Regions from separate parts of the Sphingobacterium sp. Lzh-3 genome, predicted to be linked through region 1. Evidence: riboswitches for the same ligand, from Rfam matches in the RefSeq annotation. Region 1 holds a riboswitch; each other region holds the start of a gene.
The links. Region 1 has a riboswitch for thiamine pyrophosphate ahead of pnuC (nicotinamide riboside transporter PnuC). Riboswitches for the same ligand answer to the same signal wherever they lie in the genome.

Region 2: linked by a shared signal. The riboswitch ahead of ACLCDV_RS02120 (TonB-dependent receptor) and the one ahead of pnuC (nicotinamide riboside transporter PnuC) in region 1 are both predicted to bind thiamine pyrophosphate.
Region 3: linked by a shared signal. The riboswitch ahead of thiS (sulfur carrier protein ThiS) and the one ahead of pnuC (nicotinamide riboside transporter PnuC) in region 1 are both predicted to bind thiamine pyrophosphate.

What each region holds. Positions count from the first base shown of each region.
Region 1 covers NZ_CP177226.1:2,326,177-2,331,544, reverse strand. Annotated here, with positions in the region: gene ACLCDV_RS09515 (PCMD domain-containing protein) at 1-107, shown strand, start outside; gene ACLCDV_RS09510 (acyl-CoA dehydrogenase) at 291-1,370, opposite strand; gene pnuC (nicotinamide riboside transporter PnuC) at 1,357-1,974, opposite strand; TPP riboswitch at 2,030-2,174, opposite strand; gene ACLCDV_RS09500 (malate:quinone oxidoreductase) at 2,189-3,688, opposite strand; gene fabG (3-oxoacyl-[acyl-carrier-protein] reductase) at 4,201-4,944, shown strand; gene ACLCDV_RS09490 (acyl transferase) at 5,218-5,368, shown strand, end outside.
Region 2 covers NZ_CP177226.1:540,946-546,313, forward strand. Annotated here, with positions in the region: gene ggt (gamma-glutamyltransferase) at 1-254, opposite strand, end outside; gene ACLCDV_RS02110 (nucleotide pyrophosphohydrolase) at 316-642, opposite strand; gene dtd (D-aminoacyl-tRNA deacylase) at 659-1,117, opposite strand; gene ACLCDV_RS02120 (TonB-dependent receptor) at 1,258-3,693, opposite strand; TPP riboswitch at 3,748-3,873, opposite strand; gene ACLCDV_RS02125 (amidohydrolase family protein) at 4,102-5,277, shown strand.
Region 3 covers NZ_CP177226.1:3,726,866-3,732,233, forward strand. Annotated here, with positions in the region: gene ACLCDV_RS15760 (PLP-dependent aminotransferase family protein) at 1-127, shown strand, start outside; gene ACLCDV_RS15765 (family 78 glycoside hydrolase catalytic domain) at 191-2,827, opposite strand; TPP riboswitch at 2,988-3,083, shown strand; gene thiS (sulfur carrier protein ThiS) at 3,143-3,349, shown strand; gene thiC (phosphomethylpyrimidine synthase ThiC) at 3,401-5,215, shown strand; gene ACLCDV_RS15780 (thiamine phosphate synthase) at 5,212-5,368, shown strand, end outside.

The DNA.
Region 1 (5,368 bases):
CCGTAACTCATTTAATTGTACAGTTTTCTTCTAGTAATGGCGGTGCTTATATTGGAAATACCGAGAGCCGCCTTTGGATTGATAATGTTGGCCTGGTTTATGAGTAAAAGTGTAAAATTATAAATAGATTGTAAAAAGGATCAATACAGCTTAAAAATGCGAGTTCTAAGAATCTTAATTGGTGAATCCAAAAAAAAAAAATTGGCACAAACTCAGCGAGGCGCTGTATTCACCGCATAAATTTACATTACTAAATAATAAGAAAGACCATCAAATGATGGTCCTTCTTATTACAAATCCTTCTGTAATAACTTATGCTGCGAAGCGGTAAAAATATTCCGGAAGATTATATTGATTTCATGATCAATGGCGGCCCCCGAAATTCCGGTATGCGGATAGAGCCTTATTGTATTTGTCAAGATAGATTCCACAAAATCTCGACTTTGCACCCCTATCTGTTCATAAATCGCTGCATTATCATTGCCATCATGAAGATTTACCCAAGAAAGAGCGGCCAAATTCATTACTGCCTCCCTCCGATTAACATAATCTTGCTGAAAGTCATCGAGTACCCTAAACGCTTCTTTACTTTCAGTCTTCTCCCATTTGGATTGATTGCTTTTTAACACAAATAGTTTTTCGATTAAATCCAGAAAGCGCTTATACATTCCCGTAAAGTTGGCCAATAAGGTTAATTCCGCAAAAGGCATAAAGGGATATTGATACAACAGCTCGCTACGTGTACTTTTTGCCGCATCAATCTCAAAAGACTGCCTACCATCAACGAGTATGTCTTCCAGCGAAAAGGAATGCGAAGCCGTAGCCTCCAATCCAAATGTATCCCAGTCGTAATGCACCAGTACATGGTCACGATCCACAAAAAATGATTTTATCAGTGGTTCACCTTTTTCGTCCAAAACGGGTTTTCCTGCCTCCTGAATTGCAGCATTTAAGGTAAAATGGGTTAAATGAGGAGCTCCGGTAGCATATTTCCAAAAACCGCGGAGCCGATAATGTTCCCCTTCACGTGTAGCTGTACCTGATGCCTGCCCACTGCCGCCAAAACAAACCCGATCCGTTTTGAAAATCTGATCTCCTAAAACCGGATCAATAAAACCGACAAAGAGATTTGCTCCCGAGCATAACGTTACTGTCCAGGCTAATCCCCCATCCCAATAAGCCAGGTCAGCCAATAAATTGAACCCTTCAGGTAGACTTAATCCCAATCCACCCAATGCAGGTGGAACCCAGATCTTAAACCACTTTTTGCGATAAATGAGCTCGAGTTGTTCATCCGACAATGTTTTCTGCTTTATTCCTTTAACCTGATTATCCTTCAGTGCGGCGATATCCTCGCTACAGAGTTGCATATCTTTCTTCACTTATTATTCTCCTCCAATTAAAATATCCGCTAAATGCCATTACAAATAAAAACAAAGTCAAACCCGAATAAAGAAATAACCCTTTATGGATCAATAAAGGAATTGCCATCAGATTACTAATATTCAACAATATCCAATTTTCTATCTTCCGTTTTGCCAATAACCACATCCCTGCCCAAGCGGTACAGGAAACTGCAGAGTCCCAAAGCGGTACATCCGAATCCGTTAAATGTACCAATCCGAAATAAAACAACAGAAAAGCGAGAGCGCAGATTCCCCCTACTATCCACCATTCTTTCGGCTCACAATGCGTTATGGGAGCAGCAACATCACTACTATATTTCCAATAGATCCAGCCATAGATGCTCATGACCAAATAATAGAGATGTAGCAATATTTCTGCATATAGTTTCGCATGGAAGAGTACGTATACTGAAATTAAGATACCAATAATCCCAAAAATGTAATTGATCGATTTATTTTGACGGGAAAACCAAACCTGTAAAATACCAAAGGATACCCCTAACCATTCCGCGATGGTGGCCTGTTGGATCTGTTTTATAAAAGCTTCGAAAATTGTTTCAGAAGTCATCGCCTTGTTTATTATTTCGTGTAATTCATAATAAACCTATGGGAGAAAAACGGACGTTTTTATTGAAATTAAATCCCTACGCCAGCATTACCTGGATCAGGTATATAAAAGCGATTGTATAAGGAGTTACAATCGCTTTTATTGGGTATAATCTCAGCCGAGAATGACCATGGTCATTCCAAGCACCCCATAAGTATATTTTCTGTCGAATTGATTATTCTATATCAATCAATTTCAACGCTTTGTGCGTCCGCGTACGCGTTTCTTTACATAGTTGCGCATCATCGTTCAATGATTTCCCATGTGAAGGAATCATTTCACGTAGTTTTTTACGGTATTCATCTGACTTCGCACGTTCAGGGAAACATTTCTTCAACAGGCTGATCATGATAGCAACTGACGTCGAAGCACCAGGAGAAGCTCCTAATAGCGCAGCAATAGAACCATCTGCACTAGAAACAACCTCTGTACCAAATTCCAAAATTCCACCTTTCTTTTCATCTTTCTTGATGACCTGAACACGTTGTCCTGCTTTCTCGATAACCCAATCCTCCAATTTAGCTGTAGGCATAAATTGTTTTAAAGACTCTAGTTTATCTTTTGGTGACTTCATGACTTCAGTAATAAGATACTTCGTCAAAGGTAAGTTGTCAAGTCCGGCGGATAACATCGGGCGGATATTGGACAATTTGATGGAAGCAGGTAGATCGAAGTAAGACCCCTGTTTTAAGAATTTAGTCGAGAAACCTGCATATGGTCCAAACAATAACGCTTGTTTGCCATCAATATAACGTGTATCTAAGTGCGGTACAGACATTGGAGGAGCACCAACAGAAGCTTTTCCATACACTTTCGCATGATGTGTATTTATGATCTCTTCATTTACACAACGTAGCCATTGGCCCCCTACAGGAAATCCGCCATAGCCTTTCGCTTCTGGTATTCCAGATTTTTCCAACAACAACAACGAGTGGCCACCGGCCCCAATAAATACAAACTTTGCTTTGATTTCTCTCTTTGTTCCTGTCTTTAAATCTTTGACCTCCACTTCCCAACGGCCATCGTCTTCACGTTCGATGTCGATTACTTCATGGTTTAAGGAGATCGAAATATTTTCTTTATTTTCAAGGTTAGCGATCAAATCACGTGTCAACGACCCAAAATTAACATCGGTACCCAGATCCATTTTTGTCGCAGCAATTTTTTCATCGGCCTCGCGTCCTTCCATCATCAATGGAATCCACGATTTCAACAATGCCGTATCTTCGGTATACTCCATCCCTTTGAACAAGTTTTGGGTCGTCAATGTTTCCCATCTTGTCTTTAGGAATTTAGCATCTTTTTCACCAAAAACCGCACTCATGTGTGGAATACTACGGATAAAATTTTCAGGTTGGGCAATAATGCCTTTATCAACGAGGTAGGACCAAAATTGCTTAGACACTTCAAATTGCTCAGCAATTTTAACTGCTTTATCAATCTTTACAGAACCATCTTTCTGTTCGGGGGTATAATTTAACTCGCATAAGGCAGAGTGACCCGTGCCAGCATTATTCCAAGCGTCAGAACTTTCAGCAGCCACAACATCCAAACGCTCAAGAATTTCAATATTAACGTCTGGGCTTAATTCATTGATTAGAGTACCCAAAGTAGCACTCATAATACCGGCGCCGATCAGAACAACGTCAACTTCTTTATTTGATTTTTTGCTCATGTTTTTGTGATTGATGCAAATTTAATATAGTTTTTGGTAAACGTCCAAGTCTTTTGTCAAAAAACTGTACTTTTTAGAACCACTTATTCAAAAATACCATTGATTTATTAAAATAATCCTAAGTGAGTGATCGCTTACCGTAAAATTCTAAAATTGTTTCCGGAAAACACTCCCCCACTCCAAGATAAACACAAGGTCAGCACACAATGTTTTCCTATTTTAAACCGTTATTTATCGAAAGATTTTGTGTTATAATATAGTTTTAACATTTTTGCAGAACATCGAAAGGCAATAGTGTATACAATAGCTAAAAAACAAGATCATTTATTCGCTGATACGATGGTATCGAAAAAACACAAGCACTGTGGCATAACCAAGATAAACCAAATGGAAACGAGTTCATGTTTCGTATTGAATTCCAGTAACAGACAGGCTGTGAGAGAAAGACAGGGCGTTGAAAATGGACATAAATGCCTAAGTGTGAATAATTGAAGAACAAATAACTTATACAGATGAAAATACTTGAAGGAAAAATTGCTTTAGTAACAGGAGCATCAAAAGGAATCGGAAGGAAAATTGCAGAAGTGTTTGCACAACATGGTGCTAACGTCGCTTTTACATATCTTTCTTCTGTCGAAAAAGGACAGGCGCTGGAACAGGAGCTTCAGGCTTTCGGTACCAAAGTGATTGGTTATCGCTCTGACGCTTCAAAATTCGAAGAAGCAGAACAATTAATCAACGCGATCGTTGCCGATTTTGGAGGATTAGATATCGTTGTAAATAATGCCGGTATCACAAAAGACGGCTTGTTAATGCGCATGACCGAGGAGAATTGGGATGATGTATTAAATGTCAACTTAAAATCCGTCTTTAACGTTACAAAAGCCGCTTCGAAAATTATGATGAAAAACCGTAAAGGTTCATTTATCAATATGTCTTCAGTTGTGGGCGTTCAAGGAAATGCTGGTCAGGCAAATTATGCGGCATCAAAAGCCGGTATTATCGGGTTCACAAAATCTGTCGCAAAAGAGTTAGGTTCTCGTAATATCCGTGCAAACGTAGTTGCACCAGGTTTTATACGCACCGAAATGACAGATGTATTGGATCCTAAAGTTGTGGCTGGATGGGAAGCCGGGATTCCATTGAAACGTGCTGGAGATCCAGAAGACGTTGCCAATGCTTGTCTCTATTTAGCATCTGACTTATCGGCATACGTAACCGGACAGGTTCTACCTGTTGATGGTGGTATGTTATAAAAATTAACAATGTGAGGTCAAATTTTTTAAATTTGACCTCACATTGCCCCTTATTTATCTTTACTGCCCTACTCCGATCTATCCCTTAAACCTCAATATACTGAACACAGAGGGCTTTCCCTTTCCTTCTGATTACAGAATTTACAACCTCTGCATACCTGTATTGTTAGTACTAGCAAATAGCTTCAATAGATCTCCGATAAGAAGGAATCTATAAGTCCTCACAATATTTCCAAATTTTAGTTAATTTTGTCCATTAAATTTTTAAATGCCATGACGAACTGGAAGGATTTTTTTGAGATTAAAACCGAGGATGATTTTAATCAACATTGTTTAGATACCTACCAATTCCAAAGTCAGCATTGTAAGATTTACCGTGACTATATAAGGATCCTAGGAAAAGAAAAATCCCCGATACAGCACT
Region 2 (5,368 bases), 1.8 Mb from region 1:
CCGCCACCACCAATATTTCCTGCATTTGGATAAACAACTGCAAGAGCAAATTGGACGGCAACTGCAGCATCTATTGCATTCCCACCTTGTTTTAAAATCTTTACGCCCACTTCTGAAGCCAAAGGATGCGCTGTGACTACGGCAGCCTTATTAAAAGTACTGGCCTGCTCGACCTTAGAATTTAGCTGTTGTTTCGTCGCACAAGAGGCAAGGCATATGCTCGCTATGAGCGAATAGGTTATGAATTTATACATCGTATTCGATTTAAACTTTAAATATTATCACAAAGAGTTGTACAAACAATACGATCTCCAATTATTTAAGTTTTTCGTTGTTTTTATGGCGGTCGGCATCGCGAATTGATTTCTTTTGAAGATTTTGTTCCAGAGCTTCTGTTAGATCAATTCCCGTTTGATTGGCAAGACATATCAAAACGAATAATACATCGGCCATTTCATCTGCTAAATTGACTTCTTTGTCTGATTTTTTGAAAGATTGCTCTCCGTATTGCCGAGCCATTATTCGGGCAACCTCACCGACTTCTTCCATGAGTATGGCGGTGTTTGTCAGTTCGTTGAAATAACGTACTCCGGTACTATTGATCCACTTGTCAATAACTTCTTGTGCTTCTTTAATTGTCATCTTGTTCAATAAAAAATTAAAAGTTGTCCTTATCTTTTGTATCCATGACGATGGTAACTGGGCCATCATTCAATAGGTCGATTTTCATGTCTGCTCCGAATATGCCAAGTTGAACCTCTTTTTGGAGCAATTGACTTAACAATAAAGCCATCTCTTCATACATTGGTTTGGCTTTATCCGGTTTTGCTGCTCTGATAAAAGAAGGTCTGTTTCCTTTTTTTGTTTGAGCAAAGAGGGTGAATTGTGAGATGAGTAAGATATTTCCGTCTATATCCTGTATCGATTTATTCATCAGGCCCTGTTCATCCTCGAAGATGCGTAAGTTGATGAATTTCTGTCCTAACCATTTCAGATCTTCTGTTGTGTCTGCTTCTTCAACTCCTAATAAAATCATTAAACCCTTCTGGATCTGGCCTGTAATCTGATTATCTACCGTACAAGAGGCGTTTTTCACTCGTTGTATAACTGCGCGCATAATGAAAAGTATAAAACCAAAGGTAAAAATTCCGATTGTTAAACACGATGTAATGTGCAATTTATCCGCCATATTAAATGAAAAACGTCTCTTGCTTCCTCAGGAAAAAAGAGACGTTTTTTTATTTAAATAAATTGTTTCTAAAATTTGAAATTCAAGCCCAATAGGAAATTTGTTGGTGCCTGAGGGAAATAGAAATTATAATATTTTCGGGTATCACCTTCCATCCAGCCAAAGGTGTAGCCATTGGCTTCGTACTTCTCGTTGAGTATGTTGTTGACCTGTAAAGTTGCACTGATGTTTTTGATACCTAAAGCTGTAAAGCTATAGTTTGCTAACAGATTGTTGACAAAATAAGAGGAAATGCTCCTCTCTTTCGCAGATGAATTATCTAGATATTGTCTTCCTACAAATTTGGATAGAAGAGAGAATGTAAGTGATGTTATCGGACTATAAGAAAAATTACTTGACAAAATCGTTCCCGGAGATAAAGCAATGTCTGTTTTTGAATAAAATATCCTTGTATTACCTATAACCTCTTCAAAATCTTTAATTTTATTTTGGCTGAAACTAGCTGTTGCTTTCCAGTTGAACTGTTTGCTGATGTTCCATGATCCATCGAATTCAAGCCCCATTCTATAGCTATCTTTGACATTTTGTCGAATTGGAGAGCCCGTATCACTGATTTCGCCTGTTGGGATCAATTGATCTTTGTAAAACATACCATATCCATTCAATCCGATGTTGAATTTTTCATTTGTAAAGCGATAGCCAAATTCGATGTCCTGCATTTTCTCTGGGCTAGGGTCTGGTAAGGCGCTATTTTTCTCTATAAAATCCTTGCGAACAGGTTCTTTTTGTGCAAAGGCATAAGAAGCGTATACATTTGAATGGTCATTTAGCAAATATGTTGCCCCAGCTTTAGGATTCAAGAAATTAAACTTAGGATGATAATTATAATTTTTTACCTTATCGTCATCACCATACATGTGGTAATCTACATTCCGATATTGAATATCGGCCATTAATATCCACTTGTCTAGTTTGTAATCGACCTTTAAGAAATTACTGAAATCATTTTTTTGTGATTTCCCGAAGTAATATTTGTCGTCGAGAAAACCGGTTGATGCATATTGTGCCCAAATCACCTGGCCATAATGTTTTCCTTTGTATTGATTATAAGCTCCACCCCAAGTAATTTCAAGCTGATCATTCGGTCTGTAATTTAGGGCATAGGTCATGCCATAAAAATAATTATCAAGCCATCTCCTACGGACGAGATCTGTTTTTTGTATGGTATCTTTACCAATGATGACGTTAGGCAGACCGTATTTACTTAGTTTATCTCCCGGTCTCATTTCTTCATAGTAACCATAACCTCTTGTATAGTGTAGGGCTGTATTGAGTGTCAATTTGTCGTTCAGGATATTGGTATAATGAAGTTGATGATGTTTCTGCGTATAATTATCTGTTTGATTCTGATACGTATATAGATTATAATTCCGGCCTGCGTTCATGAAACGATCCTTCTCTGCGCCCGAGATTTCGAGTGCATTATCTGCATAGTCATCCATGCGCGATCGATCGCCAGTAATCAATGGTTCAGGAACGCCATTCCAGGCTTGATATGTCTTTTCTTTTCCCCAGAATACAATCCCTTTTAAAATATGTTTTTTGCCATAATAGCCTCCGTCCACATAGAAAGACTGTAAGTCTGAACTACCTCTCTCGATATAACCGTCGCTGCTGATACGGGATAATCTAGCATTGAAGGCAAATTTGTCGTTGATTAGTCCGGTACCTACCTTGACTGTATTTTTCCAGGTATTGTAAGAGCCAAATGAATTGTTGAGTTCTGCGTAAGGGGTTTCGACTAACGTATTGGACTGAATATTTAATGAGGCTCCAAATGATCCGGCACCATTCGTCGAAGTCCCAATACCGCGCTGAACTTGGATGCTCTCGGTAGAAGAGGCAAAGTCGGGAAGGTTTACAAAAAATGAACCCATACTCTCCGCATCATTTAAAGGGATTCCATTTAATGTTACGTTGATTCGTTGATTATCCGATCCCCTGATTGTCATTCCGGTATAACCAATGCCTGCACCGGCATCGGAATTGACCTGCACGGATGGAGTCTGATTTAAAAGGAATGGGATATCCTGGCCGAGGTTGTTACGCGTTATTTCTTCTTTGGAGATGTTTTTAAAGGTTGTAGGAGCATTTCTTTTGGCACGGGTAGATTGAACAAGCACCTCTTCCATTTGAATAGTACTTGGTTCTAATGCTACCGTAAGCTCCAAATTGTCTTTAACATCCACATTTCGACTCCATGTCTTATAGCCAAGTGATGATACCTGGATCTGGTGCTTACCTGCATTGATACGATATAGTTTAATCAGTCCATTTTTGTCCGATTGGCCAGTGATGGGTGCCTGTCCATCTATGGACACCGAGACATTCTGTAAGGGATTTTGATTGCTCTTGTCTATAGTTCTAATTGTCAGATTTTGTTGCGCAATGGCAATTTGGCTTGAAATAGTAGCTAAGGAGCTACAAATCAAAAATTTGATCATGGTAATGTATTTTGTTTGAGTTAAACAAATCATAGCAAGGGGTTACTATGACCGCACTATTTAACTAACCTCTCCCTACGCCAGCATTATCTGGATCAGGTGCACAGAATTTAATCTGTTGGGTATAATCTCAGCCTTTATTTGTGTTCCTGACAAAACAAGGCACCCCTATTCGACGTTGCGAATATATAAATTTAAAATTGAAATGAAGTATAAAGAAGTAATTTATGACAAATGGAAAAGTGCGGATTTATGATATTATTTCCTTTTGGTTAAAAATTTATGGAAATTGTTGTTTTTGGTATATATTGTTCTTTTTAGGTACCTTGGCATGAATTTTTCTACTAGAGGTATGTATTTATACAGGTCAAAAAATTTTAGTTACTAAATTGATAGTGAGGAGATAAAATGTTAAAATATTTAAGCGCTAATTATATTCTACCGATTACTTCAATGCCGATAAAAGACGGTATTGTTTCGGTAGATGAGGAGGGAGTAATTCAAGGTATCTATGACCCAACTTCATTTACACCTGCAGATAAAGTTAAGGTTGAGAAATATGAAGGAGTGATAATTCCAGGTTTTATCAATTCACATTGCCACATTGAATTGTCGCATATGAAAGGTATTGTTCCTAAAGGGACAGGACTTCCAAGCTTTCTGAGTAAGGTGATGACTACGCGATCGGCATCGATGAAGAAAATCGACGATGCGATGGCTAAAGCCGATAGAGAGATGTACGAAAATGGTATTGTCGCAGTCGGAGATCACGCCAACACTGATAATTCATCAAAATTAAAGGAAGATTCTCAGATCCTGTATCACACGTTTGTGGAGGTGCTTGGAATTGAACCTGATGAAGCGGACTTTAAATTAAAGGAGGCTAAATCATTGACCCAGGAGTTTAGGAATGGCCATGTATCGATTACGCCACATGCCCCATACTCGTGTTCGAAGGTACTTTTCAAAAAGTTCAAGAAGATGGTTTCGGAAACAAATATTATCAGTATTCACAATCAAGAAAGTGAAGAGGAGAATAAACTGTTCCGTTATAAAATGGGTGAGTTCTTGGACTTTTATAAAAGTATAGGGAAAAATGCTGATGCGATTAAGGCGCAGGCAAGAAATTCGATTCAGTCTTATCTTCCTTATTTGCCTTATCCAAATAAATTATTGTTGGTTCATAACACCTATACCTCTCTTAAAGATTTGGATTTTGTAGAACGTATGGACCGTGATGTGATGTGGTGTCTCTGTCCAAAGGCCAACCTTTATATTGAGGGAACATTACCAAAGGTTCAGAATTTTATGAATGCCGGACAGCGTTTAGTCATCGGAACAGACAGTTTAGCTTCAAACGATACATTGTCCATTTTGGAGGAGCTAAAAGTGTTGCATGCGCACTTTGAGGATCTCGACTTCTTGCAGACCATTCAATGGGCCACAATCAATGGTGCTATCGCGTTGAACATTGAGGATGAATTTGGGTCACTCGAAGTGGGTAAAAAACCTGGGATTGTGTTGTTGGAAGGGATGGAACACATGCGCCTCAATGAAGATGTTAAGGTAAAACGTTTAGCGTAGTATTTAATTCCCCAAACTTCTGTACTTTTGCTCTTATTGAACCGTTCATGACTTTAATAACAACACTATAGTCATGGTAAATTCCATCTGA
Region 3 (5,368 bases), 1.4 Mb from region 1:
GGGGCGGATTTTCACCTTGCAGGATCAATTTCACCATTGCATGCGGCTCTGTATTGGCTTGCCCTGGAGCAATGAACTCGCCTTAAAATTAAAACAGCTTGGTAAACTCGCAAAAGCGCTCCAATAGGTTATAACATAAAAGAATAAAACCAACAGTCAAGACAACGAAACAAGAGGTCGCAGCCTATGCTTACTTGAGTTCCAGCTCCAGCCTGTGTTTACCGGCCTCCAATTGGACGATATCGCTACTTCTAACATTATCCGGTGGATAAAATGTTGCCGTCGCATTTGCCGGTATTTGGATATTATATACGATCATTTTATCCTTTAACTTCCATTCGGAAACAATTTTACCGTAGGGTGAATCGTAAGAAATAGAAGATTCTTTCAGTTCTTGGGGGAAGATAGGTTTTAAGAGCACATGTTTAAATCCAGGTTGTTTAGGATCTGGCAGAATCCCGCCGATAGATTTAAAAAACCAACCACCGATTTCGCCAAACATCATGTGGTTGTCTGAAATATCTCGTGTTGCTTTTAAATCCCAGTTCTCCAACAATGTGGTCGCTCCATTTACAATCCACCATCCCCAAGACGGGTAGGTATCTTGTACCGCGACTTTATAGGCTGTCGTTGCATAACCGTTCTCTTTCAACGCATTCAATAATGCTTTGGCACCCAATACGCCTACATCCAAATGAAAGTTAGTCTCTTCCACTTTCTTATTCAGGTTGGCTGCAACACGAGCTTTCATCTCGTCTGGTACAACACCCCAATAAAGTGGTACACTCAGTTCGGTCTGCGTTCCATTGCTATAAACACCCTTGGAAGCATCTAAAAATTTAGCGTTGATGGCCGTCTTAATTTTTCTGCTCAGCAGTTCATATTTTTGTTGATCTGCTGTGTAACCAAACAATTTGGCAGCAGCAGCCAAGATGCTCGCATCTACATAAAAATAAACAGATGAGGTCAACTCCAGATTGGACTGTGACTTCACCGGTACCCAGTCTCCACGCCCAAACGTTGTCAACCCAGATGGGCTGATTCCGTCTACATAATCGACATAGCGTTTGATATTTAGGTAGCATACTTCTAATGCATGTGGATCTCCATAAAACTGATAGATCTGCCACGGAATGATGGCAATGGTGCTTGTCCAATCCAAACCATTTGCGGTACCATAGCCCCATCCCCCAGTTGGAATAATATCGGGTAAGACACCATTCTCCTGTTGTTCATCACGATGATCCGCCATCCATTTTTCATAAACTGTTATCCCATCAAAATTGTATAAAGCTGTTTCAATCGCAAGGTGCCCATCCCCTGTCCAGCCGTTCTTTTCCCGTTGCGGACAGTCTGTAGGATAGCCCATCAAATTGGACAAGTAGGCATTGTTAGTCGCTTTCCATAGTTTGTTAACCAAGGCTGATGATGTCTTGAGCTGTCCAATAACAGGCACATCACTATGCATAAAATAGGCGGTCAAAGCCGAACTATCCAATGCAATGGCGGCACTGCTGCTAACTTCGACATAACGAAACCCTTTGTAACCGAACTTGGCCATAAACTCATCATCGCGGCCACTTAAGGTCAATATATCGGTCTGAAAGGGCTCCTTTTCCTTATCGCCCCGATAATATACATCAATATTGGACTGATCAAGATGCCCATCGGCCTGCAATCGCTCACCATGCTTGATACGCAGAATAGTACCCGCAGCTCCTTTCACTTTAACTTTTGTAATCCCCGCCATATTCTGGCCCATATCGAACACATAGGTACGTTGGTCTATCTTTGTCACTGATTTTGGCTTATAGGACTTCACGAGCCGAATCGGAACCAGCTGTTGGGACACGATATGTGCTGATGGCGCATTTCTATACTGAACAACCTGCCAAGCCGAATCATCGTATTTTGGTTTATCCCAGTTGGGTATTTCCAGTCTTGCATCGTAATGCTCACCAGTGTAAATATTATTATAGGTGATTGGCCCCGAAGCAGTCTTCCACTGCTTATCCGAAACAATGGTTTCCGTCGTTCCATCTGTATAAACGATTTTCAGTTCTAAACAGAAGGTTGGCCGGGCCCGCCATGGTGCTTTATCAAAGTTCCAAACAGCCAATGGTTGGTGATTATACCAGCCGTTCCCCAAAACAACGCCAATGGCGTTCTCTCCTTTTTGAAGCTGTTGGGTTACGTCCGTCACGACGTACAACGTACGTCGGTCAAATCGGGTGTACATGGGATCCAGACGATGGTCGCCAACGCGCTGGCCATTAATGGAAAGTTCATATAATCCTGCTGCGGCAATATACGCGCGGGCAGATTTTATCTGCTTATTTGCCTTAAATTCGGTTCTAAAATAAGGCGTTTCCCGCGCATGAATATCCTTATTGTCGCTGATCCACTTTCCTTTCCAAAGGTTTTGTCCCATCATGCCCGTTTCAAAAGACGCTACTGCCGAACGTGTTGATACACCATCCTTATCCCATACTTTAACCGTCCAGAAGTACTTGGTCTGTGGCTTTAACTGTGCGCCGTTATAGGGCACTAACATAGCCGAGCTGAACTGTTTGCCACTATCCCAGTTATCTTTGGTCTCTCGCAGCAGTGCCAGCGAATCTTGCCCTAAAAAGATCTGATAAGCCTGTTGTACCGCACCTTTACGTTGATCATCAAGTCGCCAGCTAAGTCTTGGGTGGATTGCATCGATACCCAATGGATTGACCAAATGTTCGCATGTCAGCTGCACGGCGCTGCAGTTGTTTTTAGGTTGGGCATAAGTGTTGCTAGCGATACACAACAGTGCTGTCAATAAAATCTTACGCATTGAAAGATACTATTCTTGGTGGTTATTAAATTGTTTTAGCTGATTCAAAAAACTAATATATCAATTATTTCCCACATATTGACCTGCACTGTCCTGTGCAATAAACCCAAGTCTGCAAAATAAAATTCTTGCAACTTTCATAAAAATAACCTTATCTTAGTCGCAACTTTAGGGGTGTCTGCTCGTGCAGGCTGAGATTTTACCCTTAGAACCTGATCCGGATCATACTGGCGTAGGGAAAAGTGAGCTGTCTACAAGGTGCATTGCTGTGCCTTTGTGTAGCCATTCCTAAAGTTTTACCAAAAAAATTAAGGAATGGAACTTACAATAAACCATCAGATTCGATTTTTCGACCCCACACTTACTTCATTGGAAGGCTTGTTGCTTTTGGAATTATCCGGCCAAACTCAGGGCGTGGCTGTAGCTATTAACAACAAAGTCATACCCAAAAAGGACTGGGCTACGACACCACTAAAACCGCACGATCAGATTATTTTAATCACCGCGTCCCAGGGCGGATAGCTATTCCCCAAAAATCAATCGAACCGAGTAATTCACCCCAATAAGAAAAAAATGACAGCTGAAAAAATTACGCAATCGCCCTTTCCAAATGCAAAGAAAATTTTTGTATCCGGAAAACTATTTCCTATTCAAGTCGCTATGCGTCAAATCTCCTTGAGTCCAACCAAATTAACGAATGGAGAAGTAGAAATTAATCCCCCGGTAACAGTCTATGATACTTCTGGACCATATACCGATGACACCGTCCATATCGATATCCGAAAAGGCCTCCCGCGCCTTCGCGAACAGTGGATATTAGATCGTCAGGATGTCATACAGCTGCCTGGCACCAGCTCTGAATATGGACAAAAACGCCTTTCTGATCCAACGTTGGATGAACTCCGATTCGCGTATAGCCATAAACCGAAAGTAGCCTCTCCCGGTAGTAATGTTACTCAATTACATTATGCAAAGCAAGGCATCATTACCCCAGAAATGGAGTACGTTGCTATCCGTGAAAACCAACGTATCGAGCAGCTCACGACCAGTACCCCCGGAATGGATCATCAGCATAAAGGACAGAATTTTGGTGCCAGAACACATGATAAAGCAATTACACCAAAATTTGTCCGTGAGGAAATCGCTGCCGGAAGAGCAATCATCCCCAATAATATCAATCACCCTGAAAGTGAACCCATGATTATCGGGCGCAACTTTCTTGTTAAAATTAATGCCAATATTGGCAATAGTGCTGTAAGCTCAAGTATAGAGGAAGAAGTTGAGAAAGCAGTATGGGCCTGTCGTTGGGGAGCCGATACCATCATGGACCTATCCACTGGCAAAAATATTCACGAAACCCGCGAATGGATTATCCGTAACTCGCCCGTTCCAATCGGTACAGTACCGATCTATCAGGCGCTCGAAAAAGTGAAGGGGGTGGCCGAGGACCTTACCTGGGAAATATTCAAAGATACCTTGATTGAACAGGCCGAACAGGGTGTTTCTTACTTTACCATACACGCTGGTGTACTGCTTCGTTATATCCATCTCACCGCGTCTCGAGTAACGGGAATTGTCTCCAGAGGAGGGTCTATCATGGCCAAATGGTGTCTTTTCCACCACAAAGAGAACTTTCTCTATACCCATTTTGAGGAGATCTGTGAGATTATGAAGCGATATGATGTTGCTTTTTCACTTGGCGATGGTCTCCGTCCAGGAGCCATTGCAGATGCAAACGATGCTGCTCAATTTGCGGAGCTAGAAACACTGGGCGAGCTCACCAAGATCGCCTGGAAACACGATGTTCAGGTGATGATCGAAGGTCCGGGCCATGTTCCTATGCAATTGATCAAAGAGAATATGGACAAGCAATTGGCTTGTTGTGACGAAGCACCATTTTATACCTTGGGACCCTTAACAACTGATATTGCTCCAGGTTATGACCACATCACATCAGCCATTGGAGCTGCGATGATCGGTTGGTATGGATGTGCGATGCTTTGCTATGTGACCCCAAAAGAACATCTGGGCTTACCAAATAAAAAAGACGTTAAAGACGGTGTAATCACCTATAAACTAGCTGCCCATGCGGCCGATTTGGCCAAAGGACATCCAGGTGCACAATACCGTGATAATGCCTTGAGTAAAGCGAGATTTGAATTTAGATGGGAAGATCAATTCAACCTTTCCCTGGATCCAGATACAGCGCGTGAATATCATGACGAAACGTTGCCTGCGGATGCGGCCAAAGTGGCTCACTTCTGCTCCATGTGCGGTCCCAAATTTTGCTCGATGAAAATTACGCAGGAAATCAGAGATAGTGCCGCACAAGGAATGCGGGAAAAATCGCAGGAATTCATCGCACAAGGAAAAGAGATTTATTTATGATCATCGCTTTGACAGCAGCAGAAACGATCCCTTCTGAAAAAGGGATTATAGATGCTTTGTTCAAAGAAGGACTTGATATCCTGCATTTGCGCAAGTATCATTTTACGGACCTACAAATGTCCAGGTACGTTGAATCTATAGATTCAACGTACC